4 regions of the Pseudomonas sp. G2-4 genome follow, and region 2 is predicted to be linked to each of the others. Evidence: predicted binding sites of a transcription regulator. Region 2 holds the regulator's gene; each other region holds the start of a gene.
The links. The regulator FliA, encoded in region 2, starts transcription of late flagellar genes. The targets are predictions, from matches to a motif close to CTAAAGTTTNNNNNNNNNNNGCCGNTAA.

Region 1 (7,825 bases), 2.3 Mb from region 2:
AAAAATCGCTATCGCGAGCAAGCTCGCTCCCACATTTGATCTTTTACTCAGCCTTTGGCAGTGCCAACCCTTGCCCCATCTGCACTGGCGAACCGGCCACCAGTTCTTCGGCCCACTTCACCTGATCTGGCCCAAACAACACGATGGCGGTCGAGCCCAGTTTGAAGCGGCCCATTTCGGCACCTTTTTCCAGGTGGATCGGCGCCCGGGCGGCCTCGTCGTAGCGGAAGGTCTTGAGTTCACGCTTGGGCGGCGTCACCAGACCGGCCCAGACGGTTTCGATGGAGGCCACGATCATCGCGCCCACCAGCACCACGGCCATCGGCCCGCGTTCGGTGTCGAAAATGCACGCAACGCGCTCGTTACGGGCGAACAGCTCCGGAACATTTTCAGCGGTGGTCTGATTGACCGAGAAAATCCGCCCGGGGATGTAGACCATCTCGCGCAAAGTGCCTGCCAGCGGCATGTGCACGCGGTGGTAATCCTTGGGGGAGAGGTAGATGGTGGCGAAGTCGCCGCCCATGAAGGGCGCCGCGTTGGCCGCGTCTCCGCCCAACAGTTCCAGCACGCTGAAGCTGTGGCCCTTGGCCTGGAATACCCGACCGTGCTCGATCGGGCCGAGCTGGCTGACGGCGCCGTCGGCGGGGCTGAGGATCGCGCCCGGGGTTTCATCCAGCGGGCGTGCGCCGTCTTTCAAGGCACGGGTGAAGAAGGCGTTGAAGTGCTCATAGGCCGTCAGGTCCTCCACCAGGGCCTGGGACATGTCCACTTGGTAGCGCTTGGCGAACCACTGGGTGAAGGCATTCTTGAACCAGCGCACGCGGCATTCGGCAATGCAGCCGGCCAGCCGCGACAGCAGGTGGTGGGGCAATAGATACTGAGAGAGGATGAACAAACGGTTTTTCATTAACTGTCCTTAAGAACCTTCAGAGCTCGATAGGGGTGTCGGGGTGGTTGCCCCATTCGCCCCAGGAACCGGCATAGCCTTTGACCCGCGGATAACCGAGCGCCTTGGCCACCAGATAGGTGAAGCCAGAGCGGTGGTGAGTCTGGCAGTGGGTGATGATTTCTTTGTCAGGCGTGATGCCCAATTTTTCGAGGATCTGCGGCATATCTTTGCGGATGCGCAGGTTGCGCGACTGGTCCATGCCAGCCGTCCATTCGAAATTGACCGCGCCGGGTATGTGCCCGCCCCTGGCGGCGACAACTTTCTCGCCTGAGTACTCCAGTGGGCCGCGTGCGTCCCAGATCGCCAGGTCGGCAGCACCGAGACGGCTTTGCAGGTATTCGCGGGTGGCGGTGGGGGCATCGTGCAGCGTCAGGCTCGCCGGGCCGGCAACGGGCGCTGGCACTTCGACAGACACCGGCAGACCTTCGTCCAGCCACGACAGCAGGCCGCCGTCGAGGTAGTGATAATTTGAGTGACCGATCACGTCCAGCAGCCAGATAAAACGCCCGGCCCAGCCGCCGCCTTCATCGTCATAGACCACGTAGACCGCATCCGGGTTATGCCCCAATTCGCCGAACAGTGCTTCCAGGTCGGCTTTGGCCGGCAACAGGCCCGGCGCTGGCGGCTGGCCCAGTTGGGTGCGCTTGGGGTCGACGAAACGTGCGCCGGGGATATGGCCGGTGCTGTAACGGGCCGCGCTGGTCAGGTCCACCAGGATCAGTTCGCGGCTGTCGAGGCGCGGCAGCAGCTCGCTCGGCTCGATTACCAGCGGCAAGCCAGAGAAGTCAGGCATGTGAGGTCTCCAGGAGCGCAAAGGGAAAGGATTGTATCAAGTTCAGCGGCCGCGGTTGGTAAAGGTATGCAGGGCCCTTTCGATGCATTGCACGGTTTTGCCGAACGCCTGCACGGTCACGTCCGAGAACGGTCCGCCACCCTGGTCCACCACCACCAGTATGATCACTCGACCGTTGCAGGTCAGCGAGCGCAGCAGCAGGTGCTCACCTCGGAACAGGCTGCGCAGGCCCGGCGGCAGCAACGCTGAAAACTGGGCATTGTTGTCCGGATTCAGGCGAACCTGAGCCTGCTGGGCGAGCAATCGCTGCAAGACCTTGCTTTGATTGATGGAAAAACTGGTGGCAGCTGCCTCCTTGGGCAGGCCGGCGGTCTGGTGCACGCGCACGCTGGTCTGGCTGCGGTCGGCCATCAGGATCATCACCCGGCGCATTCCGCACGCCACCAACGCATCCCGTGCCGAGGTGGTCAGGTGCATGGCATTGCTGAAAGGACTCGGTTCCACCAGCAGCGCGGAGCATTGCTTGCGCCACTGGGTCAAGTCTGCGGCACTGGGCGGGGCAGCAGGTAGCAATCCGGGGTGGATGCGGCGGCTGCCCCAGGGCCAGATCAGCGCCACGGCAGGGTGCCAGAGATCTGGCATGGCATCGTGGCGGGCACTGGTGACGGCTTGTTGGTGCAACTGCTGCTGGACCTCATCCATCGACATTTGCAGGTACAAACTAGTGAGGTATTGCCAGCGGGCGCTGTTGGGGGAGTCCCAGGCTTGCTGCGCTGAGAGCGCCAGACCGTTGGCCAGCAGCACGGTATTGGCGGGCTGGTTGAGCCAGCGCCGCAGGGTCGGGTCATCGTCCAGGCGATTCTGCTGGCGCAGCGGGTGCTCGCTGTCCCGGGCGATGCGGAGCACTTGCACCAGTTCGCGGCGTTCGTTGAGCAGCAGGCGGTAGCCCTGCATCACCCAGATCGGCAGGCGCCAGGTTTCCACCAGTGCCAGGCAGATTCTCAGCAGGCTGACGCCGAACAGTTCGCGCTCGACTTCGCTTGCCGGCTGGCCTTTATGGATGACCCGCAACTCCCACTCCCCCAGCAATCGCGGGTGAGTCAGGGCCAGTGGCCAGAGCGGTGACAGAAACAGCAGGCTGCCCCAGTGGATGTCTTGCCACAGCCGCGCCAGGCGGCTGGCAAAAAAACCATTGGCCTGTTGCGTGGCATGCTGGCTGATCAATTGCAGCTGGCGCAGGACAACGGGGATTTCTTGCCCCGGCAATGAGGGCAGGCGAGCGAGCAGTTCTTCGGTGCGTTTAAGACCGAGGCGGTTGAGGGCTACTTCGAGATTTTCCGCCGGTTCCGCGAGGCTGCCATGGGTGTGGTGGTTGGCTTCGCGGATGACGCTCAGGGCCAGGGCGGGGCTGTCCTGCATCAGTTCGGCGATGTCACGCAACGACCGGCGGCTGTCGGCAAGGGCTTTGCAGACCAGGTCATGACTGGCCTGGGGCACGGGCAGGTGAACACCGTCGAGCAGCTTTACCCAGCCTTCGAGCGTGGTGGGTCGTGGAGTTGGGACCTTCGTTTCATTAGCCATGGTTGGACGCGATCATCATAGGAGGTATCTACGCCCGGAGCGGGGCAAATTGGCTTTTCGCCGGAACTGGCTATAGTCTGGCGCAGTTTTGCCGATAAGTAGAAGAAGAGATTTTTCAGCTTCCGAATATGACCTTGAACCCGACTTAAATAAGTACTTTCTATCTATGGCTAAAATTATCGGCATCATTGTCGTGTTCGCGAGCGTGCTGGGCGGATACGTGCTCTCCCATGGCAAGATTGCCGCCCTGGTCCAACCTTTCGAGGTGTTGATCATCGGTGGCGCGGCCCTCGGCGCATTCTTGCAGGCCAACCCCGGCTATATGACGATGCATGTGCTCAAGAAATCCCTGAGCATGTTCAGTTCGCGTTTCAGCCACACCTTCTACCTTGAGGTGCTGGGGCTGATCTACGAGATCCTCAACAAGAGCCGCCGCGAAGGCATGATGGCGATCGAAGGCGATATCGAAGACGCCTCCGCCAGCCCGATCTTCGCCAAGTACCCCTCGGTGCTCAAGGACGCCCGCATGACGGCGTTCATCTGTGATTATCTGCGCATCATGTCGTCCGGCAATATGGCTCCCCATGAGCTCGAAGGCCTGTTCGACATGGAGCTGTACAGCCTCAAGGAAGACCTGGAGCATCCCTCCCACGCGGTCAACGGCATCGCCGACGGCATGCCCGGCTTCGGTATCGTTGCGGCCGTATTGGGGATCGTGGTCACCATGGCTTCCCTGGGCGAAGGTGATCAGGCCTCTATCGGCCTGCATGTGGGCGCGGCACTGGTCGGTACCTTCTTCGGTATCCTGGCAGCCTATGGTTTCTTCGGCCCGCTGGCCCATTCCCTGGCCCACGACGCCAAGGAAGAACTGAACGTCTACGAAGCCATCAAGGCTTCGCTCGTGGCCTCGGCCTCGGGCATGCCGCCATCGCTGGCGGTGGAATTCGGTCGCAAGGTCCTGTATCCGGCGCACCGTCCAAGCTTCGCCGAGTTGGAACAAGCGGTTCGCGGTCGTTAAGTCATGGAAAATAACCAGCCGATTATCATCAAGCGCGTCAAGCGCATAGCCGCTGGGCATCACGGGGGCGCCTGGAAAATCGCCTTCGCCGACTTCGCGACGGCGATGATGGCGTTCTTCCTGGTGCTGTGGCTGCTGTCCACCGCGACCCCGGAACAGAAGATCGCCATCGCCGGTTACTTCAAGGATCCGGTCGGCTTTTCCGAAAGCGGCACACCGTACATCATCGACCTGGGTGGCTCGCCGACCCTGGCGCCGGAAACGACCCTCAACCCGGAAGTCAAATCCCAGCCTCAGCCCGACAAGGTGACGGTGGATTCCGAGCAGGTTGAGGGCATGGCCGAGCAGATGGAGCGCGAGCGCCTGGAGTTGTTACTGCAAGAGTTGCAGAACAAGGTCGAAGAAAATCCGCAACTGCAGAAATTCAAGGACCAGATCCTGTTCGAAATCACACCGAACGGCCTGCGCATCCAGATCATGGACGCCGAGAACCGGCCGATGTTCGATTCCGGCAGCGCGCGCCTGAAGCCTTATTTCGAAGATATTCTCCTGGCCATGGCCGACACCATCAAAGCGGTGCCGAACAAAATCAGCATAAGCGGTCATACCGACGCCAAGCCCTTCGTCGGCAAGGGTGACTTCGGTAACTGGGAGCTGTCCGCCAACCGCGCCAATGCGGCACGCCGTGCCTTGGTGGCTGGCAGTTATCCGGACGAACAGGTGGCGCGGGTGGTGGGGTATGCGTCCTCGGCGTTGTTCGACCGCAAGGAACCGTTCAACCCGGTCAACCGGCGTATTGATATCGTGGTGTTGACCAGAAAGGCCCAGCAAGCCATCGAAGGTTCGCAAACCGATGATCCGGCGCCGGATCCGGCCCAAGGGCAGGGCGCACCGGGTGAGGTGCCCGAGACGCCTGGCGCCGCAGCTGATCCGAACGCCTTGCCGGCGGACCAGCAGCCCGTGCCGGCCCATGAGCTGCGTGAGCGTCTGAACCTGTTCGACGACGCTGCGCCCAAGCCTGACGGAGCGCCTGCACAGTGACCCACAAAAAAGCCGACATCGTTGTCGGCTTTTTTGTGGGCTTGAGACTGCTTGCCTTTGTGGCGAGGGAGCTTGCTCCCGCTCGGCTGCGAAGCAGTCGTAAGCCGGCGGGTGCGGTGTGTCTGATGCTCTGTATTTGGCAGGTTTTGGGGCTGCTTCGCAGCCCAGCGGGAGCAAGCTCCCTCGCCACGCTAGTGATCGGCTTCAAATTGCATGCAGGTCAGTAACTGCTTTCCGGCAAGCTGGCGATGATCGAGCGATAGCTGTTCATCCGTTGCTGATGCACGCGGCCTTCTTCCAGCGCCTTGAGCAGGGCGCAGCCGGGTTCGCGGTCGTGTTTGCAGTCGCGGAAGCGGCAGGTGCCGATCAGCTCATTGAACTCGATGAACCCGGCTTCGACATCGGCCCGGCTGACGTGGCCCAGACCGAATTCACGGATACCCGGCGAGTCGATCAATTCACCGCCGCCGGGGAAGTGGAACAACCGCGCAGTGGTGGTGGTGTGGGTGCCCTGGCCGGACAATTCGGACAACGGCCCGACGCGGGTCTCGACTTCCGGCAGCAGGCTGTTGACCAGCGAAGACTTGCCCACGCCGGACTGGCCGACGAACACACTGATGCGTCCGTCCAGTTGTTCCTGCAGTTTCTCCATGCCGTCGCCGTGATGGGCCGAGACTTCCAGCACCGGGTAACCCAGATCCCGATAGACCGACAGCAGGGCGTTCAGCGCCGGCGCGTTGTACTCATCGATCAGGTCGAACTTGTTGAGCAGCAACAACGGGCGGATGCCGGCGTGTTCGGCTGCCACCAGGTAGCGGTCGATCAGGTTGGCGTGGGGCTCGGGCAGTGGGGCGAACACGATGACGATCATGTCGACGTTGGCGGCAACCGGCTTGAGCTGGCCTCGGCTGTCCGGACGGCACAGCTCGGTGTTGCGTGGCAATTGCGCCACGATCACGCCGATGCCTTGGTTGCCGGCACGCCAGACCACTTGGTCGCCCGTGACCAGGGCTGGCAGGTTGGCGCGCAAGTGGCAGCGGAACACTTGGCCGGCCAGTTCGCCTTCCCGGGCCTCGACCTCGACCTGCACACCGAAGTGGGCGATCACCAGGCCGGTCTGTTCCGGGCCCAGGTCGCCACCTTCCAAGGCTTCGACAGCACTGGACTCGCGTTTGGCGGCGCGGGCAGCGCGCTCACCCTGGATTTTTTCGATGCGCCAATTTTGACGACGATTGAGTTGGCGTTTGGCCATGGGTGTTCCGTATGAAGAATGCAGCGATTAGGTAAAACGGCGGCGAGTTTAGCACGCCCAAGGGCCCGCCTAGGCTAAACTGCGCAGCTACGCCGAGGAGCTCCCCCATGCAAAACCCGCAGAACCTGATCTGGATCGACCTGGAAATGACCGGTCTGAATCCCGACACCGATGTCATCATCGAAATGGCCACCATCGTCACCGACAGTGACCTCAACACCTTGGCCGAAGGTCCGGTGATCGCGATCCATCACAGCGACGAGATCCTGGCCGGCATGGACGAATGGAACACTCGCCAGCACGGCGGCTCGGGCCTGACCCAGCGGGTGCGCGAGAGCAAAATCAGCATGGCCGAGGCCGAAGCCCAGACCATCGCGTTCCTGGAGCAGTGGGTGCCGAAGGGCAAGTCGCCGATCTGCGGCAACAGCATCTGTCAGGACCGTCGCTTCCTCTACACCCACATGAAATCCCTGGAAAGTTATTTCCATTACCGCAACCTGGACGTTTCCACCCTCAAGGAACTGGCCGCCCGCTGGGCTCCAGAGGTGCGTGACAGCTTCCAGAAGGGTGGCAGCCACCTGGCCCTGGACGACATTCGCGAGTCCATTGCCGAGTTGCAGCATTACCGCAAGCATTTCATCAAGTTCTGATCGAAGCGTACGGAGCTCTTGTGGCGAGGGAGCTTGCTCCCGCTGGCCTGCGAAGCAGGCCCTGACAGTCTTTCAGGTAGACCGAGTTGTCCGGTTTGCGACTGCTGCGCAGCCGAGCGGGAGCAAGCTCCCTCGCCACGGGGATCTTGTTTGGACTGGGGTTCAGGCAGAGGTCGTGGCTTTGCCCTCTTTTGGTGCCTGCCCGAAATGGCTAGACTGCGCGCCTTCCTGCAAGGACCGCCATCATGTTGCTGATGCTTTATCTGATTGCCATCACCGCCGAAGCCATGACCGGCGCCTTGTCCGCCGGGCGTCGTGGCATGGACTGGTTCGGCGTGGTGCTAATCGCCTGTATCACGGCGTTGGGCGGCGGCTCGGTGCGCGACGTGCTGCTCGGCCATTACCCGCTGACCTGGGTCAAACACCCGGAATACCTGGTGCTGACCACCGCGGCGGCGATGCTGACGGTGTTCCTGGCGCGCTGGATGCGCCATCTGCGCTCGTTGTTCCTGGTGCTCGACGCCGTGGGCCTGGTGGCGTT
Region 2 (7,825 bases):
GAAAGCCTGGCTGGGCGCGGCATTCGGTCAAAAAATTATCTCGTGTTGGCAACCACCAGCCAAAAGCAGGTTCTAACCGCCGCATACCACAGCTACAAACGCTGCGGGCTGGCCGGTTGCATCCTGACTAAGCTGGACGAAACGGCAAGCCTGGGCGAGGTGTTGAGCCTGGCGATCGGTCATGAACTACCGGTGGCCTACCTGACCGACGGACCGCGGATCCCGGATGATTTGCATCTGCCGCGCCGTCATCAACTGGTCAGTCGTGCCGTGAGTGTGCAAATGCAGGAAGAACCCAGCGAGGAAGCCATGGCTGACATGTTCGCTGATATCTACCACAGCCCGACCAAGCAGGTCGGCTGAGGTAATCATGAATATTTTTTGTACCTACATCGATGGTCTGCCATGCATTGTTCAGAATGTGAACGCGCAGCCAGTAATGTGGCCTCCGTCTAAGTAAGACAAGGTAAAGAACGAACATGGGCAGCATGCATCCCGTACAGGTGATCGCGGTGACCGGCGGCAAAGGTGGCGTCGGGAAGACTAACGTGTCAGTGAACTTGTCCCTGGCTCTGGCAGAGCTTGGCCGACGGGTCATGCTGCTGGACGCCGACCTGGGGTTGGCGAACGTCGATGTGCTGCTGGGGCTCACACCCAAGCGCACGCTGGCGGACGTCATCGAAGGTCGCTGCGAACTGCGCGACGTGCTGCTGCAGGGGCCGGGCGGTATTCGCATCGTGCCGGCTGCCTCTGGCACCCAGAGCATGGTTCATCTGACCCCGGCCCAGCACGCTGGCCTGATCCAGGCCTTCAGCGACATCGGTGACAACCTCGATGTGCTGGTGATCGATACGGCTGCCGGTATCGGTGACTCGGTCGTCAGTTTCGTCCGCGCCGCCCAGGAAGTGCTGCTGGTGGTCTGCGACGAACCGACGTCTATCACCGACGCCTACGCCCTGATCAAATTATTGAACCGTGACTACGGCATGAACCGCTTCCGCGTCCTGGCCAACATGGCCCAGAGCCCGCAGGAAGGGCGCAATCTGTTCGCTAAGTTGACGAAGGTCACGGATCGTTTCCTGGATGTTGCCCTACAGTACGTCGGCGCAGTGCCCTACGACGAAAGCGTACGCAAGGCCGTCCAGAAGCAACGCGCCGTTTATGAAGCCTTTCCCCGTTCCAAATGTGCGCTGGCGTTCAAGGCTATCGCCCAAAAGGTGGATACCTGGCCACTGCCGGCCAACCCTCGCGGGCATCTGGAATTTTTCGTCGAGCGTCTTGTGCAACAAACAGCAGGGCCCGTGCTATGACTGCCAGCGGTTACAACCATCTCTACAAAAAATCGGCACGGGACGCCCAATACGAACTGATCGAGCGTTATGCGCCCCTGGTCAAGCGTATCGCCTATCACTTGCTGGCGCGGTTGCCGGCCAGTGTTCAGGTCGAGGACTTGATCCAGGCCGGCATGATCGGCCTGCTCGAAGTGTCGAACAAATACGACGCGAGCAAGGGCGCCAGTTTCGAGACGTATGCCGGTATTCGCATCCGTGGGGCGATGCTCGATGAAGTCCGCAAGGGCGATTGGGCGCCGCGTTCGGTGCACCGTAATACCCGTATGGTCAGTGATGCGATTCGCGCTATTGAAGCTAAAACCGGGCGTGACGCTAAAGATCACGAGGTTGCGGCCGAACTCCAATTGAGTCTCGATGATTATTACGGGATTTTGAACGATACCTTGGGCAGTCGCCTGTTCAGTTTCGACGACCTGCTGCAGGACGGCGAACACGAAGGGCTGCACGAGGACGGCGCGAGTGCTCACATGGAGCCATCGCGTGACCTGGAAGATGAACGTTTCCAGAGCGCGCTGGCGGATGCGATTGCCAATTTGCCGGAGCGTGAGCGACTGGTCTTGGCGCTGTACTACGACGAAGAGCTGAACCTCAAGGAAATCGGTGAGGTCCTGGGGGTCAGCGAATCGCGGGTCAGCCAGTTACACAGCCAGTGCGCGGCCCGTTTGCGGGGGCGTTTGGGGGAGTGGCGAGCGCGCTGATTGCAGTGTGGGGACACTGCGAACGGGGCTGGTTTGGCATGCATTGCGCCAGTCTCCATCCGTTGTGCTCCAGACCGTTGTCGAGTGTTGTGCCGGATTGATTGAAATGGCGCGTTCAGGTGCTGGGCGCGTTTAAGACTGCTTGGAGGTCGAATTGGACAAGAACATGAAAATCCTCATCGTTGATGACTTCTCAACGATGCGGCGGATCATAAAAAACCTGTTGCGTGACCTTGGGTTCACCAACACGGTCGAGGCCGACGATGGCACCACTGCCATTCCGGTCCTCAACAGCGGGAGCATCGACTTTCTGGTGACTGACTGGAACATGCCCGGCATGACCGGTATCGACTTGCTGCGCCATGTGCGCGCCGACGAAAAACTCAAGCACCTTCCCGTGCTGATGGTGACTGCCGAAGCCAAGCGCGAGCAGATCATCGAAGCGGCTCAGGCCGGTGTAAACGGCTATGTGGTCAAACCCTTCACGGCCCAGGCGTTGAAAGAGAAGATCGAGAAAATCTTCGAACGCATCGGTTAACCGCGACACGGGGGAGCTATGGATAACGAATCTTCAATGGGCGATTTTGAATCGACCCTGAAAAAACATGCCCGCGAACTGGTCGACAGCCTTGAAAAAGGCCGTTTTGGCGACGCGGTTCAAATGATCCATGAGCTCAACCAGACCCGTGACCGTGGTCTGTATCAGGAAGTGGGCAAGCTCACGCGTGAACTGCACAGCGCGATTGTCAATTTCCAGATCGACCCGCATATGCCGCAGGCCGAGGAAGTCTCGCAGATCACCGACGCCACCGAGCGCCTGGGTTATGTGGTCAAGCTGACCGAGGCCGCAGCCAACCGCACCATGGACCTGGTGGAAAGCGCAACGCCGCTGGTCAATGGTCTGAGCGAGGAAGCCCAGGCCTTGAGCACCGACTGGGGCCGGTTCATGCGTCGCGAAGTCGGCGCTGAAGAGTTTCGCGAGCTGGCCCGTCGGGTCGACGGTTTCCTGACGCGTAGCAGCACCGATAACCGTGCGGTAGCAAGCAATCTCAACGACATTCTGCTGGCTCAGGACTATCAAGACCTGACCGGTCAGGTGATCAAGCGCGTGACCCAATTGGTCACCGAAGTGGAAAGCAATCTGCTCAAACTGGTGTTGATGGCCAGCCAGGTCGACCGCTTTGCAGGCATCGAACACGACCGTGAAGCGATCCTTGCTGAAAAAGATCCACAAAAACATCTCTCGCAGGGTGAAGGTCCGCAGATTCATGCCGATAAAAGAGAAGACGTTATGTCCGGTCAGGACGATGTGGACGATTTGCTGTCCAGCCTTGGATTCTGAGTTTTAGCCCTGTTTTAGGAGCAGCCATTAATGAGCTTCGGCGCCGATGAAGAGATCCTTCAGGATTTCCTGGTTGAGGCCGGCGAGATTCTAGAGCAACTGTCTGAGCAACTGGTCGAGCTGGAAAGCCGACCGGATGATGCAGACTTGCTCAATGCAATTTTTCGCGGTTTCCACACTGTAAAAGGAGGCGCCGGCTTCCTCCAGCTCAATGAGCTGGTGGAGTGCTGCCACATTGCCGAGAACGTGTTCGACATCCTGCGCAAGGGTGAACGCCGCGTTGATTCGGAACTGATGGATGTGGTGCTTGAAGCACTGGATGCGGTCAACAGCATGTTCACCGAAGTGCGCGAGCGCTCGCCGATCACCGCTGCCACCCCTGAGTTGCTCGCCGCGCTGGCACGCCTGGCGGAGCCGCAATCGGCTGACGAAGCCGCTCCGGTTGCCGAGGCGGCCGTTGAAGAACCGGTCGCCGAGGAATCGGGCGACATCACCGATAACGAATTTGAACAGTTGCTGGACTCGTTGAACGCCGTCAAGGCCCAAGCCGAGGCCCCTGCTGCGCCGGTAGCCCCTGCTGCTCCGGCCGCCAGTGCGACTGCCGCCGGCAGTGATGAAATCACCGACGACGAGTTCGAGTCGTTGCTCGATCAGTTGCATGGCAAAGGCCAGTTCGCTCCAGATGCAGTCGTTCCAGCGGCGGCCCCGGCCGCCCCGAAAGCGGCGGGCGACAACTCCGACATCACCGACGACGAATTCGAAGCCTTGCTCGATCAGTTGCACGGCAAGGGCACGTTTGCCGTTGACGCGCTGGATTCGGCCATCGCTTCCGCGCCAAAGCCGGCCAAGCCGGCTGCCGCCGCGGCTGGCAGCGACCTGATCAGCGACCACGAATTCGAATCGCTGCTCGATGAACTGCACGGCAAAGGCAAGTTCACTGAAGTCGGTACGGCTGCCGCAGCACCTGCCGCTGCCGCGTCGGTGGCCAAGGCTGCGCCAAAGCCGGCTGCCAAAGCTCCCGAGCCCAAGGCTGAGACACCCAAGGCCGAAACCCCCAAGCCTGCCCCGGCTGCTGCTCCTGCAGCCGCCCGTGCTCCTGCGGCGGCGCCAGCGGAAAAACCGGCCAGCGAAGCCGAGACCACGGTTCGGGTCGACACTGCACGCCTGGACGAGATCATGAACATGGTCGGCGAACTGGTGCTGGTGCGTAACCGCCTGGTGCGCCTGGGCCTCAACAGCCAGGACGAAGCCATGTCCAAGGCCGTGTCGAACCTCGACGTGGTCACGGCCGATCTGCAGACGGCGGTCATGAAGACCCGGATGCAGCCAATCAAGAAAGTCTTCGGGCGTTTCCCACGCCTGGTTCGTGACCTGGCTCGCCAGCTCAAGAAAGAAATCAACCTGGAACTGGTGGGTGAAGAAACCGACCTGGACAAGAACCTTGTCGAGGCCCTGGCTGACCCACTGGTCCACTTGGTGCGCAACGCGGTCGACCACGGCATCGAATCGCCGGAAGAGCGTGAAGCGTCGGGCAAGGTTCGTAGCGGTAAGGTGATCCTGGCTGCCGAGCAGGAGGGCGACCACATCCTGCTGTCGATCTCCGACGACGGTAAAGGCATGGACCCGAACGTGCTGCGTTCCATCGCGGTGAAACGCGGTGTGATGGACAAGGATGCCGCCGACCGCCTGAGCGACACCGAGTGCTACAACCTGATCTTCGCCCCGGGCTTCTCGACCAAGACCGAGATTTCCGACGTATCGGGCCGTGGCGTGGGCATGGACGTGGTGAAAACCAAGATTTCCCAGCTCAACGGTTCGATCAACATTTACTCGACCAAGGGCCAGGGCTCGAAGATCGTCATCAAGGTCCCGCTGACCCTGGCGATCATGCCGACCCTGATGGTGATGCTGGGCAACCAGGCGTTCGCCTTCCCGCTGGTCAACGTCAACGAAATCTTCCACCTCGACCTGTCGCGCACCAACGTGGTGGACGGCCAGGAAGTGGTGATCGTTCGGGACAAGGCACTTCCGCTGTTCTACCTCAAGCGCTGGCTGGTCAGCTCTGCGGCTCATGTGGAGCAGGGCGAAGGCCACGTGGTGATCCTTTCGGTGGGCACCCAGCGGATCGGCTTCGTGGTCGACCAGTTGGTGGGCCAGGAAGAAGTGGTCATCAAGCCGTTGGGCAAGATGCTCCAGGGCACCCCGGGCATGTCCGGCGCCACCATCACCGGCGACGGTCGCATCGCGTTGATTCTCGATGTGCCAAGCATGCTCAAGCGTTACGCCGCTCGGCGTATTTGATTCTGGAGGGGCGTGGCCCAGCGCCGCGCCTCGTCTAACGGAGTGTTTATGGTAGTTAAAGTCCTGGTGGTGGACGATTCGGGTTTTTTCCGCCGCCGTGTCTCGGAAATTCTTTCGGCGGACACGAGTATTCAAGTCGTCGGTACGGCGACTAACGGCAAAGAGGCAATCGATCAGGCGCTGGCGCTCAAGCCAGACGTGATCACCATGGACTATGAGATGCCGATGATGGATGGCATCACGGCCGTGCGGCACATCATGCAGCGCTGCCCGACCCCCGTATTGATGTTCTCGTCCCTGACCCATGAAGGCGCCCGGGTAACCCTCGATGCGCTGGACGCCGGGGCGGTGGATTTCCTGCCGAAGAACTTCGAAGACATTTCGCGCAACCCTGACAAGGTTCGGCAGTTGCTGTGCGAGAAGGTCCATAGCATTTCCCGCAGCAACCGGCGTGTCGGTGCCTACAGCGCGCCTGCTCCGGCTCCTGCGCCCAGCCCTGCGCCAGCCCCGGCGGCGTCGGGCGGTTTCAATCCTGCACCCGTGCGCAGCGCGCCTGCGCCTGCGCCAACTCGGTCGGCGCCCGCCAGTACATCGTCACCGGCACCCAAGCGCAAAGCCTACAAGCTGGTCGCTATCGGTACGTCCACCGGTGGCCCGGTGGCGCTGCAACGGGTCCTGACCCAGTTGCCGGCCAATTTTCCGGCCCCCATCGTGCTGATCCAACACATGCCCGCCGCCTTCACCAAGGCTTTCGCCGAGCGTCTGGACAAGCTGTGCAACATCAGTGTCAAGGAAGCCGAGGATGGTGACATCCTGCGCCCTGGCCTGGCATTGCTGGCGCCCGGTGGCAAGCAGATGATGATCGATGGCCGCGGCGCGGTGAAAATCCTGCCGGGCGACGAGCGTTTGAACTACAAGCCTTGTGTGGACATTACCTTCGGTTCCGCAGCCAAGTCCTACGGTGACAAAGTTCTGGCGGTGGTACTCACCGGCATGGGCGCTGACGGTCGTGAAGGCGCGCGTCTGCTCAAGCAGGGCGGCAGTGCGATCTGGGCCCAGGACGAAGCCAGCTGCGTGATCTACGGCATGCCAATGGCCATCGTGAAAGCGGACCTCGCCGACGCGGTGTACGGGCTGGATGACATCGGCAGACACCTGGTCGAGGCGTGCCTGTAATGGATGTGCTCAGCCTGATCGGCATCGTCATGGCGTTTGTCGCCATCATTGGCGGTAATTATCTGGAAGGCGGTCACCTGGGCGCGCTGGCCAACGGCCCGGCGGCGTTGATCGTGGTGGGTGGCACCGTCGGTGCCGCGTTGTTGCAGTCGCCCATGAGTGCTTTCAAGCGTGCCATGCAGGTGCTGATCTGGATTCTGTTCCCGCCGCGCGTGGACTTGGCCGGCGGTATCGATCGGGTGGTGAACTGGAGCCTGACCGCGCGTAAGGAAGGCTTGCTGGGCCTGGAAGGGGTGGCCGATGCCGAACCCGACAGCTACTCGCGCAAGGGCCTGCAGTTGCTAGTCGACGGTGCCGAGCCAGAAGCCATCCGCAGCATCCTGGAAGTGGATTTCTACACCCAGGAGAGCCGCGACATCGAAGCGGCCAAAGTTTTCGAAAGCATGGGCGGCTATGCGCCGACCATCGGCATCATCGGTGCGGTGATGGGCCTGATTCATGTGATGGGCAACCTGGCCGATCCGTCGCAACTGGGCAGCGGCATCGCCGTGGCCTTCGTTGCCACGATCTATGGCGTGGCGAGTGCCAACCTGGTGTTGTTGCCGATCGCCGCCAAGCTCAAGTCCATCGCGTTGCGCCAGTCGCGGTATCGCGAAATGTTGCTGGAAGGGATCCTGTCGATCGCCGAAGGTGAAAACCCGCGTTCCATTGAGTTGAAGCTCCAGGGCTTCATGGACTGATGGGGGATATGGAAAATGGCACGTCGCAGGCATCGTGAAGAACACGTCAATCATGAACGCTGGCTGGTGTCCTACGCCGACTTCATCACGCTGTTGTTCGCCTTCTTCGTGGTCATGTATTCGATCTCGTCGGTCAACGAGGGCAAATACAAGGTGATTTCCGAGGCGCTGATCGGTGTGTTCACTGATTCCGACCGTGCCCTCAAGCCCATCCCC
Region 3 (7,825 bases), 1.5 Mb from region 2:
GGGCGTTGTTGACCCGCTCGCGCACCTTGGCGTCCTGGATGATGGCAAACGAGGTTTTCAACCCGGCGATGTTGTAGGCCTTGCTGGCGGACATCAGGGTGATGGTGCGCGCGGCAATTTCCGCGCCGAGGGAGGCGGTGGGGATGTGCACGCGCCCGTCGAAGCACAGCTCGGCATGAATCTCATCGGAGATGATCCAGGCATCCTGCTCCAGGCAGATGTCCGCCACGGCCTTGAGTTCTTCCCGGTCAAACACCTTGCCCAACGGGTTGTGGGGATTGCTCAGCAATAGCGCACCACCGCCCTGCAAGGCCTCGCGCAACGCGGCCAGCGGGGTATGGAATTGACCATTGGCCGGGTTGAACGGCAATTCCACTTTATTCAAGTTCCAATGGCCCGGTGCGTTACGCAGCGGCGGGTAGTTGGGCACCTGCACGACGACGTTCTGCTGCGGTTCCACCAAGGCACGGAGCGCCATGTTGAAACCCGGTTCGACCCCAGGCAGGAACACGATCTGCTGGGGTTCGACGCGCCAGGCGTACTTGCTCCACAGATCGGCGACGATGGCCGCGCGCAAACCGTCCTGAGCCACGCTGTAACCCAGCATTGGATGTTCGAGGCGCTTTTGCAGCGCGTCGATGACCACGGGCGGGGCAGGGAAGTCCATATCGGCCACCCACATCGGCAGCACATCGGCCGGGTAGCGGCTCCATTTGGTGCTACCGGTACCGTGGCGCTCCAATACCGTGTCGAAATCGAATGTCATGGGGGTTCCATCAGTCAGGGGATGAGATGGCGAACATCATAAAGCAAAGGCCTGTGGGAAAAAGATTGATGGCTCAATGCCATCTGATGATGATAATCAGCTACAGTTTCACTCCGAGACGCCGATAAGGCCTGAAACCGGCATTGGTAACGGACCCTCCGAGTATCCGAAAAGGACAGCCCTCCATGACATCGCTCGTGCGCTTTAACGATCACCACCGTAAAGCCGATCGCATTATGCTGGGGCTGCTTTGGCTCACGCTGCTGTATGCGCTGTGCCTGGCGTTCATGCATTCGACCTTCACCCAGGCGTTGCTGGTGGGCGGGCCGACTTGCGTGCTGACCACCGTCCTTTATCGCGGACTGGGCGGAACCCGCGCCATGCGCTGTGTCATCGCCGTGGCGCTGATGGTCATGGCGGCGTTGCACATCAACCAGGCCCATGGCGTGATCGAGTTCCACTTCGGGATTTTCGTGCTGTTGGCGGTGCTGACGTTCTACCGGGACTGGCTGCCGATTGTCGTGGCTGCCGCCACCATCGCCGTCCACCACCTGGGTTTCCACTGGCTTCAGCATCAGGGCTATCCGGTGTTCGTCATGGATGCCCACGGCGGCTGGAACATGGTCTTCCTGCACGCGTTCTACGTGGTGGTGGAAAGCGTGATCCTGATTTATCTGGCGAACCAGAGCCTGGCCGATGCCACGGACAACCAGGACGTGCTCGACAAAGTACTGGCCGCCGCCACGAAGCTGAGCAGCGATGCCGGTGCCCAGCGCAATCAAGGGGTCAAAGTCTCTTCGGGTGAACGCTTCGATCACTTCCTGCAACAAGTCACCAACCTGGTGGACGGCGTAGTGCGTGATACCCGAAACCTGTCGGACCTCGGCCAGGATCTGTCCCAGGTCGGCCAGACCCTGCAAAGCGGTGCCCGCCACCAACTGGACGAAGTTGCACAGATGAGTGGCGCGATCGGCCATCTGGTCCAGGCCATGGACAACATTGCTGGCCACGTCGACCAGACTTTGCAACGCGCCGGACAGGCAAACGAGCAGGTCAACCGCGGACGCAGCACCGTTGACCAGACTCGCGAAGAAATCGTCGAACTGGCAGGGCGCATCAACCTGACCAACGAAACGGTACAAGTCTTGGCCGAACAGGCGCAACAGATTGGCCAGGTACTGGACGTGATCAACGGCATCGCCGAGCAAACCAACCTGCTGGCCCTCAACGCCGCCATCGAAGCGGCCCGGGCCGGCGAGCAGGGTCGTGGGTTTGCGGTGGTGGCCGACGAAGTCCGGACCCTGTCGCAAAGAACCTCGACGTCCACCACCGAAATCCAGCAGATCATTGCCAAGCTCCAGCAGGGCAGCCGCCAGGCCGCCGTCGCCATGCAGGACAGCCGCGACGGAGTGGAACGCTGCGTATCCGCCAGCCAACTTGCCTCGCAACTGTTGCACGCCGTGGTGGAAGACATCGCGGTGATCAACCACTTCAACGATCTGATCGCCAGCACGACACAGGAGCAAGCCAAGGCTTCGCGGGGCATCAATGAGCGCTTGCAAGCCGTGCAGGCGGTGGCCGAGCACAACGCCGACAATATCGGCATCCTGACTCGCAGCAGCCAATGCCTGCCGCCGTTGGCGGAGCGCCTGGCGGTGTTGGGGCAGGCGTTTCACGGGAAGTCAGGCGCGGCCTGATGCCCCTGGACGGCCCACGTTTCTGCGCAGAATGTATCCCTATGTATCAACCACCACGACAGACACGAAACGTTGCTGTTGCGACCGCTCGACGACACATCCTGGATACCTTGACGGCGTGAAATAGCCCCATCGAGACAGCAAACGCCGTCTCCTGGGCTCACCCGTTTACAAGGAGATCCACCATGGAAATGACCCTGTCGCAGCACACATCCACCCCCCGGCATCGGCGCCTGCTTGCACCCTCCATCCTGGCGTTCGCCTTGATGCAGTTGGGGGCGTTGGGGTTTTCCTCGTCCCAGGCCAGCGCTGCCGAGGTGGCTGCGAGTGTGCCTGCCAGCACGGTTGGCGCCATCACTCCCGGCAGTCACACTTCGTTCGGCCCGCTCAAGCACGTCAAGGCTGGCCTGCTGGACGTGGCCTATGCCGAGGTCGGTCCTGCCGACGGCCCGGTGGTCATCCTGCTGCACGGTTGGCCCTATGACATCCACAGCTACGCCGACGTCGCGCCGGCGCTGGCCGAGAAGGGCTATCGGGTGTTGATTCCCTACGCCCGCGGTTATGGCGATACACGCTTCCTGTCGGCCAAGACCCTGCGCAACGGCCAACCTTCCGCGCTAGCCAGCGACCTCATCGACTTCATGGACGCCCTGAACATCAAGCAGGCCGTGCTCGGTGGTTATGACTGGGGCGCACGCACGGCTGATATTGTCGCGGCCCTTTGGCCGGAGCGGGTCAAGGCGCTGGTGGCGGTGAGCGGCTACTTGATAGGCAGCCAGGAAGCGGGCAAGGCACCGCTGCCGCCCGCCGCCGAGTTGCAGTGGTGGTATCAGTTCTACTTCGCGACAGAGCGCGGCCGGCTGGGCTACGAGAAAAACACTCATGATTTTGCCAAGCTGATCTGGAAACTGGCCTCGCCGAAGTGGAATTTCGATGACGCAACTTACGACCGAAGCGCCGCTGCCTTACAGAACCCCGATCACGTCGCCGTTTCAATCTTCAACTATCGCTGGCGCCTGGGCCTGGTCAAGGGCGAGGCCAAATACGCCGGACTGGAGAAAAAACTGGCGACGTTCCCAGTCATCAGCGTGCCAACCATCACCCTTGAGGGCGATGCCAACGGCGCTCCGCACCCACCGGCAGAAGCCTACGCCAAGCGTTTCACCGGCCGCTACGAGCATCGCCTGATCGATGGCGGTGTCGGCCACAACCTGCCGCAGGAAGCTCCGCAGGCTTTCGCCCAGGCTGTGATCGACGCTGATCATCTCTGACAGCGGCCTGGCGGATGCACAGCTGCCGTTTCCAGACGGTCACGCCATCTTGAAAGGCAACTGCCGCAACGGCTTACCCGTCAGGCTCGCCACGGCATTCGCAAAAGCGGGGGCCAACGCCGGCAAGCCGGGCTCCCCCATCCCCGTGGGGGGTTCGGCACTTGGCACGATGTGAACGGCAAACTCCGGCATGTCGGTGATGCGCGGCACGCTGAAGTCGGCAAAGTTGCTTTGTTGCACGACACCGTCTTTCAGGGTGATGGCGCCACCCGGCAGGCACATGGACAAGCCCATCAGGGCAGCGCCTTGCACCTGGGCTTCCACGCTGCGCGGGTTGACGGCCAGGTTGCAGTGAACGCCAGCGGTGACATGGTGCAGCACTGGACGGCCGTCCTGCACGGAGGCTTCCACGACGTAAGCCACTACGGAACTGAACGACTCATGTACCGCCACGCCCCAGGCACGGCCGGCCGGGAGTTGACGCTTGCCATACTCACTTTTGTCCACGGCCAGTTGCAGGGCTTCGCGATGGCGAGGGCTTTGATCGCCGAACAGTTTCATTCGGTAGGCCACCGGATCTTGCTTGGTCGTCCGGGCGATCTCATCGATCAGCGTCTCCATGACGAAGGCCGTGTGAGTAGAGCCTACGCTGCGCCACCAGAGCACGGGTACGTTGAGTTTGGGATGATGGACTGTCAGGCGCATCGGTATCGGGTAAGGATTGCGCAGGCCTTCCGTCGCGGTAGGGTCGATGCCGTTTTTCACCCGCCCGCCGAACACGGTGCCGGTGATGATCGATTGCCCGACCAGGGCGTGATCCCAAGCCAGGACCTTGCCGTTGTCATCAAAACCGATCCGCGCGCGGTGAAGGTGCATGGGCCGGTAATAGCCACCCTTGATGTCGTCTTCCCGGCTCCACAGGGTACGGATCGGTGCATTCAGCCCAGCGGTGCGCGCGGCCTTGGCCACCTCGCATGCCAGCACGGCGAAATCGTTGCTGGGCACGCCACGCCGGCCAAAGCCGCCGCCCGCGGTCTGCACGTTCACCTGGATCTGTTCGGGCTTGAGACCCAGCACCTTGGCGGCCGCGGCGCCGTCGCCACCGGGAAACTGCGTGCCGACCCACAATTGGGCGCCATCCTCGCCAAGCTGTACGGTGCAGTTCAACGGCTCCATGGGGGCGTGGGCGAGGTAGGGGAATACAAACTCGGCTTCCAGCTGATGCGGCGCGCTGGCAAGGGGCGTCATGTCGGCATCGAAATGGAGTGGGCCGGGTTGGCCGGCCAGGTCCCGGTACTGAGCCAATTGGGTTTCGCTGTCCACTTTTTCTATCCCGGCCGTGTTCCATTCAACCTTCAACGCATCGCGTGCCAGCTTGGCCTGCCAGTAACCCTCCGCGACCACTGCAACGCCTTCCGCACCGCCGTCCAACGGCACCCGCAACACGGCTTTTACGCCCTTCGTGGCACGCGCCGCGCTGTCATCCAAAGAGGCGATTTTGGCGCCGAACACCGGTGGTCGGGCGACGACAGCCGTGAGTTGCCCAGGAAGGTGCATGTCGATGCCGAAATCCTGTTGGCCGCTGCTCTTGGCCTTGGCATCGATGCGCGTGGTGGCCTGGCCGATGATGCGAAAGTCCTTGGGATCCTTGAGCGTGATGTGTTCGGGCACGGGCATCGCCATCGCGGCTTCGGCCAGTTCACCGTAGCTCGCCTTGCGGCCCGCCGGACCGAGCACCATGCCGGATTGGGTGCTCAGGCTCGCCACGTCGACGTTCCAGCTCGCGGCGGCTGCGGCAAGCAACATGGCACGGGCACGGGCGCCGAGTTCGCGGTACTGGATGTAGCTGTTCTTGATTGAATTGGAGCCGCCGGTGAGGTGGATGCCGAAATTCGGATCCATGTAGGCGGCGTCGTTGCTGCCGTTGCGACTGCGCACCAGGCTCCAGTCGGCATCCAACTCTTCGGCAAGAATCATCGGCAGGCCGGTTTGCACACCCTGGCCGAACTCCAGCCGGTTGATGGTCACCGTCACCTCGCCGTTGGGCGCGATCTGCACGAAGGCGGAGGGTTGCTGAGTCGGCTTGAGTGGCCCGGCGCCGACAGCATTCGCCTCCTGCGCCAGGGCCAAGTGTGGAAACGCCCCCAAGGCCAGCCCGCCGATGCCGACGATCTTGAGAAAACTGCGACGGGGAAGGGCTGTGGGGCCGTCGGCATCGCGTTCAAGCATGTGCTGCAAGGCCCGAGGGAGCTCGTTTGGGAAGATCTCGTTCAACATGGTCAGCTCCGATCAGGCAAGGGCTTTGGCGGCATCAGCCACCGCGGCGCGGATACGGGCGTAGGTGCCACAGCGGCAGATGTTTCCGGCCATGGCTGAATCGATTTCAGCCGCTGTAGGTTGTTTGCCCTTGGGCTGGGCCTTGAGGAAGGCCGTCGCGCTCATGATCTGGCCGCTCTGGCAGTAGCCGCATTGCGCCACGTCGTGCTTGACCCACGCCTCGTGTACGGCGCTGCCGACCGGGTCGCTGCCATTGGTGGCTGCTTCGATGGTGGTGATCTGCTTGCCTTCGGCGGCGGCAATCGGCGTCACGCAGGAACGAATGGCCTGGCCATCGAGGTGCACAGTGCAGGCTCCGCACAATGCCGCACCGCAGCCGAACTTGGTGCCGGTCATGCCCAGCGTGTCGCGCAGGGTCCAGAGGATGGGAGTGCCAGGGTCTACGTCGACTGTGTATTCCCGGCCATTGATGTTGAGGGCGCTCATAGGGGGACCAGCTCCATTTGGTTTGGCTCTGGTGAACTATAGGAAGCAATCCATGGGTTTGATTGCACAATCCGGGCGGATACTTGCCTGATCTTGCGAATTAAGTTGTCGAACATCATCCCTGGAACGGATGACTTCAGGGCCAGGAGCGCTTTACGCATGACGCAACTCCCAGGCCCTGAGTAACGCTGAGCGCTTACATCAACGGGATGCTATAGCTCACAATCAGCCGATTCTGATCCTGGTCGCGAGCAATATCGCTGCGAGACATGCCGTTGCGCCAGCCAAAACCGACATTCTTCAACGCACCGCTCTGGATCACATAGTCCAGGGAGATGTCGCGTTCCCATTCACTGGCGTCCTGGCCGCTGGCCGTCTGGATATTGTCGCCCTTGAGGTACATCACCGACGCCTTCAACCCCGGTACACCAAGTGCTGCGAAGTCGTAGGCATATTGGGCGAATGCCGTGCGCTCACCGGCCTGGATGAACGTCTGGATGGTGCGGTCGGTGTAGAGATACAGACTGGCGCCGCCTTCGCCTTTACCCACCAGGCCGCCCTGGTTGAGTTGGGTAAAGTTGCTGTCTTCGGAAACGCTTTGATAACCCGCGGTAATGGCATGGCCACCCAGCGAGTAAATGAACGCCGCGCTCCAGGTGTCGTTGTCGATTTCACCGCTACCGTCTTTGGTATAGCCGCCGAGTTTGTAACCACTGGCGCGACCTGCCGAGCTGCTGTTCTTGCCATCGGACGTGGTCTTGAAGTAACGCAAGTCGGTTTTCAATGAGCCGTATTCACCCAGTGGTAAAACGTGCAACAGACCGGCGAAGTGCTGCTGGTAATAATCCTCAAGATTGGCGTAGTAATACTGGGCGGTCAGATCCTTGGTCAGTTTGTAATCGCCACCGGCAAAGGTGAATTTATTGCTTTCCTGGCTGCCACCCGCCACGGCCAGGCCGGCCCTGTCGCTGGACGCACGGCCGGTGGCATGCTCCAGTTGCCCGGCAGTGAAGGTCAGATTGTCGATTTCATTGCTGGTGACTTGGCCACCCTCGAAGGTTTGCGGCAGCAGGCGACCATCATTGGAAACCAGGATCGGTAATTTCGGCTGCAAGGTGCCGTAGCGCAATTCGGTCTTGGAGACGCGCATCTTCGCCGTTGCACCGAGACGCGCCCATTGGTCAGCGGCCTTGTCTCCATCGTTGGGGAACATCGAGCCGCCGACATGACGACCCGCGCCGCTGTCGAGCTTCAAACCCAGCAGGCCCATAGCGTCCAGGCCGAACCCGACGGTGCCGTCGGTAAAACCGGATTGATAATTGAGCATG
Region 4 (7,825 bases), 1.4 Mb from region 2:
CGATCCTCATGCACCGCTGCTACCGCTTCAGCCGTTGAGCGCACAGCCTCAACTGGCCTGATGCTCAAAAAGCCCCGCTTCCGAAAGGAGGCGGGGCTTTTTGTTGGGCGTTGTTTCAGTATGTGAACACGACCTGTGGCGAGGGAGCTTGCTTCCGCTCGGCCGCGCAGCGGACGCCAAAAAGCGAGGGCGGCTGCGCCACCCAGCGGGAGCAAGCTCCCTCGCCACATGTGTAGTGCGGTCAGGGTTGTGTGGTGACTTTGTCCAGTGCGCGATTTGCCAGCAATCCACCCAGCTCGATCAGTTGCTGGATGCCAAGGGCTACATGGCGTCGTGAGCCTTCCAGGTCGAATGCCAGGTCGTTGACCATGGCATCGGCTGAGGCCAGGGTTTCGCTGAGGTTGGCCAGCAGGCTTTCGGTGTCGATGCCGTCGACGACGGTGAAGAGTTGGCCCGGCCGTTCGTCTTCGGGTTTGGTCTGTTTGGGTTTCAGGTAGAGGTCGAGTGCGCGGTCGGTGGCTTCTTGGAGTTTCTTGGGGTCGGTTTCGGGTTCTGGTGGGTTGGGTGTGACCTTGTACATGCTTGACGCTCCTTGATTGATGGAGCCGCCAGACATCGCTGCTAAACGAAAGGGGGTGGCGGCTGTGCGCGGGTTAGCAGACCAGGAATCAAGGAACCCGGTGCACCGAAGTGCCCCACGCACAGCCGCCATAAAGCGGACCTGCGTGCCTTGATATTGTGCCGAGCTGCTAAACCCGATCGCTGAACTGACAGCGACCTGCAAACATTAGAGCGCAGGGCCAAGGCGTACAAGCCGGCGGATTCTGGCGTAGTTGTAGGCAATGGTGCAAGGTGGTTAGCCCTGTGCTGAAGGGCGGATTTTTGTGTGTATATCCGTTATTTAGGTAATGGCTACTTATGGTTCCGCTCTTACAGCGGGTCACTTTCGAAAAGCGCGAAAGTAACCAAAGCGCTTTTGCCCCACCACTCGGTGCCTCGCCTAGGCTCGGCATGCCCTCACTCCGGCATTGCTCCGTGGGTCCGCCGCGAAGGACCATCCATGGTCCAGCGCGGCTACCTCGGCATCCATGCCGAGGTGCCCAGTGCGCAACGCCTGCGTTCGGCCAGCGTGGTTAATGGGGCGCCCGAGATCAACGTCCGTCGCGAGGCGGCCTTATAGCCGACCTGGCTTTGGGTGAGACCGCGTTTCCCCTGTGGGAGCGAGCCTGCTCGCGAAGGGGCCAGTACATACGACATCCTAGTTGGCTGCGGTCGCACCCTCACAGCCTCAGTCTGTTCGCGATAGCGGTGGTTCAGTGACATAGCGGTTGGATTGACTGCCGTCATCGCGAGCAAGCTCGCTCCCACATTTCGACCTTCAACAGCCACAGAATTTACATCCGCCACACATCCCTTGTGTGCGAGCTTGCTCGCGATGAGGCCAGCAAATCCCATATCTTCGTCGACGCTGACATTGCCTTCGCGAGCAGGCTCGCTCCCACAATTGGATCGGAGTACGACAAAAGAGACAGGTCGGCTATCAGGCCGCCTCGCGACGGACGTTGATCTCGGGCGCCCTATTAACCACGATGGCCGAACGCAGGCATTGCGCAGTGGGCACCTCGGCATGGATGCCGAGGTAGCCGCGCTGGACCATGGATGGTCCTTCGCGGCGGACCCACGGAGCAATGCCGGAGTGAGGGCATGCCGAGCCTAGGCGAGGCACCAAGTGGTGGGGCTAAAGCGTTTTGCTTACTTTTGCGCTTCTCAAAAGTAAGACGCCGTAAGGGCGGAACCGCCAGCAGCCGTTACCCAAAAAACGGATATACACCCAAGACCCAAGACCCAAGACCCAAGTCAAACGCATCAAACCCTAAACCGCCCCACCAACGTCTGCAAATGAACCCCCAACCGCGCCAGCTCAGCACTGGACGCAGCAGTTTCCTCACTGGACGACGCCGTCTGCTCCGACACATCACGCACATTCAGCACGCTACGATTGATCTCCTCAGCCACAGCACTCTGCTGCTCGGCCGCTGCGGCGATCTGCTGGTTCATCGACTGAATGGCCGAAACCGTGCGAGTGATGTTTTCCAGTGAACCACCCGCGCGGCGGGTCAGTTCGACACTGTTGTCAGTCAGGCTGCGGCTGTTATCCATAATGGTCGCCACCTGCTCGGTGCCCGACTGCAGGCCGACAATCAGTTGCTCGATTTCTTCGGTAGACTTCTGGGTGCGCTGGGCCAGGCTGCGGACCTCGTCGGCCACCACCGCGAAACCACGTCCGGCTTCGCCCGCACGGGCCGCCTCGATGGCCGCGTTAAGGGCCAGCAGGTTGGTTTGCTGGGCCACGGACTTGATCACGTCCAGCACGCTGCCAATCTTGTCGCTTTCGCGCTTCAGGTCGCCCATCGCTGCGGTGGAGTTACCCACCTCCAGGGCCAGGCGTTCGATTTGGGCGATGGCTTCGCCGACCACTTTTTCGCCTTCGCGAGCCTGCTGGTCAGCCGCGACGGCCGCTTCGGAAGCTTCCTCGGCATTGCGCGCCACTTCTTGCACCGTGGCGGTCATTTCGTGCATGGCGGTGGCGACCTGGTCGGTCTCCACTTTCTGGCTGTTGACCCCGGCGCTGGTCTGCTCGGTGACGGCCGAGAGCTGTTCGGCGGCGCTGGCGATTTGTGTGACGCCTTCGCTGATGCCGCCAATCAATTGCCGCAGACCCACGGTCATGCTCTGCATGGAGCGCTGCAGCTGGCCCAGTTCGTCACGTCGCTCGGAGGTGAGGTTGTGGGTCAGGTCGCCTGCGGCAATCCGCTCGGCGACTTTGAGGGTCTGATCCAGCGGGCCGACGATCTGACGGGTGATGACCAGCGCTGCGATCACGCCGAACAACATGGCCAGCACGGCGGCGGACACCAGAATAGTTTTGGCCTGGGCGGCGTCATGGTCGCGCACGGCCGTCTGGGACACGGTCAGGCTTTTGCTGGACTCAAGCAGCACCTCGCCTTGCTCTGTCATGCGCTTGAGCGCAGCGGCAGTATCAAGCTGGGAGTCTCGGAACTGGCTGACCGCTGCACGGTAGGCGTTCATCGAGTCGCTGGCCTGCTGCAGGGGGGTGGCATGCTCCTCAGGCAACTGTGCCGGCAGGCGTGCGAGGAGTTTGAGGACGTCGGTGATGGCGTCAAGGGCCGGTTGCTGGGCTTCGCTCTTGCCGCTGTAGGTGTAGCCGCGAACTTGGTAACGGGCTTGCTGGATCGCTTTGCTCAGGGACACCACGTTGTTGAATTGGGCGATGTCTCCACTTTGCAGCATCGCCTTTTCAACTTCAGTGACACGGGCCACGGCGTTGTCGGCACTGGCGCCGAGTTTGCTGCGGGCATCTTCGCGGCTGACGGTGGCGCTGGCCATCTCGGCGAAGGCGCTTTTGTATTCGGCCACTGCGGCCAGCTGTTTGTCGATCAGGGCCACATCGTCCGGCTGCTCGATCATCTGGCGGGCGCTCGTCAGTCCGGCCTCGAGCTTGCCAAGCAGATCGTTGACTTCCTGTGGACCGTTCTCGCCTCGGGCGTTGTAGTAGTCCAAACGCGCCAGACGCAGGTCCTTACTCAATTCGTTCAGGCTGGAAATGTAGCCCAGCTTGTCGCCGCGGCTGATCACATTGCCCAGGCCGCTCCAGCCGGTGAAAGCGATCATCAGGGTTAGAAACAGCACCAGACCGAAGCCGAAACCAAGCTTGCGATTGACGCCTACGTGACCTAGCCATCGGAACATGCCGTTACTCCCCGCAGCGTTGAATTTATATGCTGAGAGCTATATCGGCCGGTTGGAAGGGATCTGTAGAGAATAGGTGTCAGGTGCTTCTCGTAGGGGGGAGCGCTTGCTTGTGCTTGGCTGCGAAGCCGTTGTCAGTTCGAGCCCGGCGGGGGGCGCTTCGCGCCCAAGCGGGAGCAAGCTCCCCCGCCACAGGGTTTATGCCTCTAGACCTTGAAGCGACCTACCAGCGTTTGCAAATGAACCCCCAGTCGCGCCAGCTCTGCGCTGGAGGCGGCGGTTTCTTCGCTGGAAGCGGCGGTTTGTTCGGACACATCGCGAACATTCACGACGCTGCGGTTGATCTCTTCGGCCACGGCGCTCTGCTGCTCGGCCGCAGCGGCGATCTGCTGGTTCATCGACTGGATTGCCGAGACGGTGCGGGTGATGTTTTCCAGTGAGCCGCCGGCACGGCGGGTCAGTTCGACGCTGCTGTCGGTCAGACTGCGGCTGTTGTCCAGGGTGGTCGCAACCTGTTCGGTGCCCGATTGCAGGCCGAGGATCAGTTGCTCGATCTCTTCAGTGGATTTCTGGGTGCGCTGGGCCAGGCTGCGGACCTCGTCGGCCACCACCGCAAAACCACGCCCTGCTTCACCGGCCCGGGCCGCCTCGATGGCCGCGTTAAGGGCCAGCAGGTTGGTTTGCTGGGCCACGGACTTGATCACATCCAGCACACTGCCGATCTTGTCGCTCTCGCGCTTGAGATGGCCCATCGCTTCGGTGGAATTGCTCACTTCCTTGGACAGGCGTTCGATCTGGGCGATGGCTTCGCCCACCACTTTTTCGCCTTCGCGAGCCTGCTGGTCAGCGGCGACCGCGGCTTCGGAGGCTTCCTCGGCGTTACGCGCTACTTCCTGCACCGTGGCGGTCATTTCGTGCATGGCGGTGGCAACCTGATCGGTTTCCACTTTCTGGCTGTTGACCCCGGCACTGGTCTGTTCGGTAACGGCCGAGAGCTGCTCGGCGGCGCTGGCGATTTGCGTGACGCCTTCGCCGATACCGCCGATCAATTGGCGCAGGCCCACGGTCATGCTCTGCATGGCACGTTGCAGTTGGCCCAGTTCGTCGCGGCGCTCGGAACTGAGATTGTGGGTCAAGTCGCCTGCTGCCACGCGTTCGGCGACCTTGAGAGTCTGCTCCAGCGGGATGACGATCTGTCGGGTGATCGCCATGGCTGCAATGACCCCGAACAGCAGGGCCAGCGCGGCGGCCGAGATCAGGAAAATGTCGGCTTGGACTGCATCATGGTCGCGCACGGCCGTTTGGGACAGGGTGAGGTTTCTGCTGCCCTCGCGTAGCACAACCCCCAGGTCGGACATGCGCTTGATGGCGGCAGCGCTGGCGGTCTGGGCGTCATGGAACTGGCTGATCGCGGCACGATAGCTCTTGAACGATTCGTTGGCCTGTTGCAGGTCGGCGGCGTGCTCATCGGGCAGTTGGGCCGGCAGGCTGCCGAGGGCTTTCAACGCGTTATCGATGGCATCCAGGGCTGGTTGCTCGGCCTCGGCCTTGCCACTGTAGGTATAGCCGCGAACCTGATAGCGGGCTTGCTGGATTGCTTTACTCAGGTTTACCACACTGTCGAACTGAGCAACGTTGTCGCTTTGCCGAATCGCATTTTCAACGTTGGCGACGCGGGCCACGGCGTTATCGGCGTTGGCGCCCAATTTGCTGCGCGCATCCTCACGACTGGCGGTGGCGCGGATCAATTCAGCGACGGCAACTCTGTACTCAGCGACCGCCGCCAGTTGCTTGTCGATGATCGCCACGTCGGCCGGTTGCTCGATCGATTGGCGGGCGGTCTGTAGCCCAGGCTCCAATTTGCCGAGGAGATCGTTGATGTCACCTGGGCCTTTTTCGCCGCGGGTCGCGTCATAATCCATGCGTGCCGAGCGCAGGTCTTTGGTCAGGTCGTTCAGGCTAGCGATGACCCCCAGCGTGTCGCCGCGTGCAATTACATTGCTCAGGCCGGTCCATCCGGTGAAGGCGATCATCAAGGTTAGGAACAGCACTAGACCGAAGCCGAAGCCGAGTTTGCGATTAACGCCTACGTTATCTAGCCATCGGAACATGCTGATACTCCCTTGAAGGGCGGAATTGCTTTGTATAAAGCACTATCGGCCCATAGAGGGAGAGCAGGAGAAATGAGTTAGATGCGTTTGGAATACCGTAGCAAACCAAAGGGATCAGAACAGTCGTGCGAGCAGCGCTGTAACCGCGGTCTCGACCCGCAGGATCCGCTCACCCAGTTGTACCGGTTGCAGGCCGGCCTTGCCCAGCAGGTCGATCTCGTAGGGAATCCAACCGCCTTCGGGCCCGATGGCCAAGGTCACCGGTTCTGTTAGCGCTCGCGGGCAGGGCGGGTGCTTGCCAGGGTGGCCGACCAGTCCGAGGGTGCCGTTCACGATGGCCGGCAGGCGGTCCTCGACGAAGGGCTTGAAGCGTTTTTCAATGATGATGTCTGGCAGCACACTGTCTCGGGCTTGCTCCAGGCCAAGGATCAATTGCTCGCGAATCGCCTCGGGTTCCAGGAACGGGGTCTGCCAGAAGCTCTTTTCCACGCGATAACTGTTGACCAGCACCACGCGCGGCACGCCCATGCTGGCGATGGTCTGGAACACTCGACGGAGCATTTTCGGGCGAGGCAGGGCCAGTACCAGCGTGAGCGGCAATTTGGCCGGTGGTGGCTGGTCGAGGGTCACTTGCAGTTCGGCCTCGCGGGCTTCCAGGCGCAGCACTTGGGCGGTACCCATCAAGCCGCCGATGCGCCCGACCCGCAGGCTGTCGCCGACGGCGCTGCGGTGGACTTCCTGCATGTGAGTCAACCGGCGATCGCTCAGGACCACCCGGTCGGGCCCAATGAAATCGGCCTCTTCAAGCAGCAGCAGGTTCACGCTTGGGTCGCTGGCGGCTGGTCGTTGTGGTCGTCGGCGGGCTGTTCCTCGGGCTCTTCTTCCCTGCGCTTGCGCACCAGGCCACCGAACAGGATGCCGATCTCGAACAGCAGCCACATCGGCACGGCCAGCAGGGTTTGGGAGAAGATGTCCGGCGGGGTCAGGATCATGCCGACCACGAAGCAGCCAATGATCACGTAAGGGCGGATTTTCTTCAGGTACGCCACGTCAACCACGCCGATCCACACCAGCAATACCACGGCCACCGGGATTTCGAACGCCACGCCGAAGGCGAAGAACAGCGTCATGACGAAGTCCAGGTAACTGGTGATGTCGGTCATCATCTCCACGCCCGCCGGAGTGGCGGCGGCGAAGAACTTGAAGATCAGCGGGAACACGAAGAAATAGGCGAAGGCCATGCCGGTATAGAACAGCAGGATGCTCGACACCAGCAGTGGCACGGCGATGCGTTTTTCATGCTTGTACAGGCCTGGCGCGATGAAGCCCCAGATCTGGTGCAGGATTACCGGGATCGCCAGGAACAGCGAAACCATCATCGTCAGCTTCAGTGGCGTCAGGAACGGCGACGACACATCGGTGGCAATCATCGTTGCCCCGACTGGCAGGTACTGGCGCAGCGGCGTGGAGACGAAGGTGTAGATCTGCTGGGTGAAGGCGAACAACCCGGCGAAGAGGATGAAAACCGCCGCGACGCAACGCAGCAGGCGGGTGCGCAGCTCGGTAAGGTGCGATACCAGCGGCATCGGCTGGTCGTTTTCAGGGAGATCGCTCATGGGGCTCGCGGCGGCAATGTAGGGTCGTTGGGCGCAGGGGCTGCGGGGGGCGCTGTATCAGCCACCGTCGGTGTCACTGGAGTCGGCCCAGTCGCCGGCACCGCGCCGTCCACCGGCGCCTGGGGCGCTATCGTTGGTTCGACCGCAGGTTGGACCGGCGTCGGTTCCTGTTGGGTCGGCGTGAAGATTTTCCGTGCTTCCTGCTCCAGGGACAGGATGTGTTCGTTGTGCAGCTGCCGACGGATGTCGTCGGCACCGATTTCACGTTCAACTTCCTGTTTGATCGCATTGAAGCTGCGCTTGAGTCGCCCGATCCAGAGACCGGCG

Region 1: motA (flagellar motor stator protein MotA) is a predicted target of FliA. The motif match lies at 3,394-3,421, and genes of this name have one in related genera.
Region 3: QNH97_RS13855 (methyl-accepting chemotaxis protein) is a predicted target of FliA. The motif match lies at 867-894, and genes of this name have one in related genera.
Region 4: QNH97_RS01630 (methyl-accepting chemotaxis protein) is a predicted target of FliA. The motif match lies at 5,925-5,952, and genes of this name have one in related genera.

The regions. Positions count from the first base shown of each region.
Region 1 covers NZ_CP125957.1:6,061,119-6,068,943, reverse strand. Annotated here, with positions in the region: gene asd (archaetidylserine decarboxylase) at 44-907, opposite strand; gene QNH97_RS26660 (rhodanese-like domain-containing protein) at 927-1,742, opposite strand; gene QNH97_RS26655 (HDOD domain-containing protein) at 1,785-3,323, opposite strand; gene motA (flagellar motor stator protein MotA) at 3,490-4,341, shown strand; gene motB (flagellar motor protein MotB) at 4,345-5,382, shown strand; gene rsgA (small ribosomal subunit biogenesis GTPase RsgA) at 5,603-6,634, opposite strand; gene orn (oligoribonuclease) at 6,742-7,284, shown strand; gene QNH97_RS26630 (trimeric intracellular cation channel family protein) at 7,527-7,825, shown strand, end outside.
Region 2 covers NZ_CP125957.1:1,739,810-1,747,634, forward strand. Annotated here, with positions in the region: gene flhF (flagellar biosynthesis GTPase FlhF) at 1-363, shown strand, start outside; gene fleN (flagellar synthesis regulator FleN) at 480-1,310, shown strand; gene fliA (RNA polymerase sigma factor FliA) at 1,307-2,050, shown strand; gene QNH97_RS07760 (chemotaxis response regulator CheY) at 2,217-2,588, shown strand; gene QNH97_RS07765 (protein phosphatase CheZ) at 2,607-3,392, shown strand; gene QNH97_RS07770 (chemotaxis protein CheA) at 3,423-5,693, shown strand; gene QNH97_RS07775 (protein-glutamate methylesterase/protein-glutamine glutaminase) at 5,742-6,869, shown strand; gene QNH97_RS07780 (flagellar motor protein) at 6,869-7,609, shown strand; gene motD (flagellar motor protein MotD) at 7,625-7,825, shown strand, end outside.
Region 3 covers NZ_CP125957.1:3,226,463-3,234,287, reverse strand. Annotated here, with positions in the region: gene QNH97_RS13860 (MalY/PatB family protein) at 1-766, opposite strand, end outside; gene QNH97_RS13855 (methyl-accepting chemotaxis protein) at 952-2,463, shown strand; gene QNH97_RS13850 (alpha/beta fold hydrolase) at 2,649-3,734, shown strand; gene QNH97_RS13845 (xanthine dehydrogenase family protein molybdopterin-binding subunit) at 3,774-6,011, opposite strand; gene QNH97_RS13840 ((2Fe-2S)-binding protein) at 6,024-6,497, opposite strand; gene QNH97_RS13835 (OprD family porin) at 6,694-7,825, opposite strand, start outside.
Region 4 covers NZ_CP125957.1:357,984-365,808, forward strand. Annotated here, with positions in the region: gene mdoH (glucans biosynthesis glucosyltransferase MdoH) at 1-61, shown strand, start outside; gene QNH97_RS01620 (DUF6124 family protein) at 242-580, opposite strand; gene QNH97_RS01625 (methyl-accepting chemotaxis protein) at 1,867-3,771, opposite strand; gene QNH97_RS01630 (methyl-accepting chemotaxis protein) at 3,978-5,882, opposite strand; gene QNH97_RS01635 (16S rRNA (uracil(1498)-N(3))-methyltransferase) at 5,997-6,704, opposite strand; gene tatC (twin-arginine translocase subunit TatC) at 6,701-7,498, opposite strand; gene tatB (Sec-independent protein translocase protein TatB) at 7,495-7,825, opposite strand, start outside.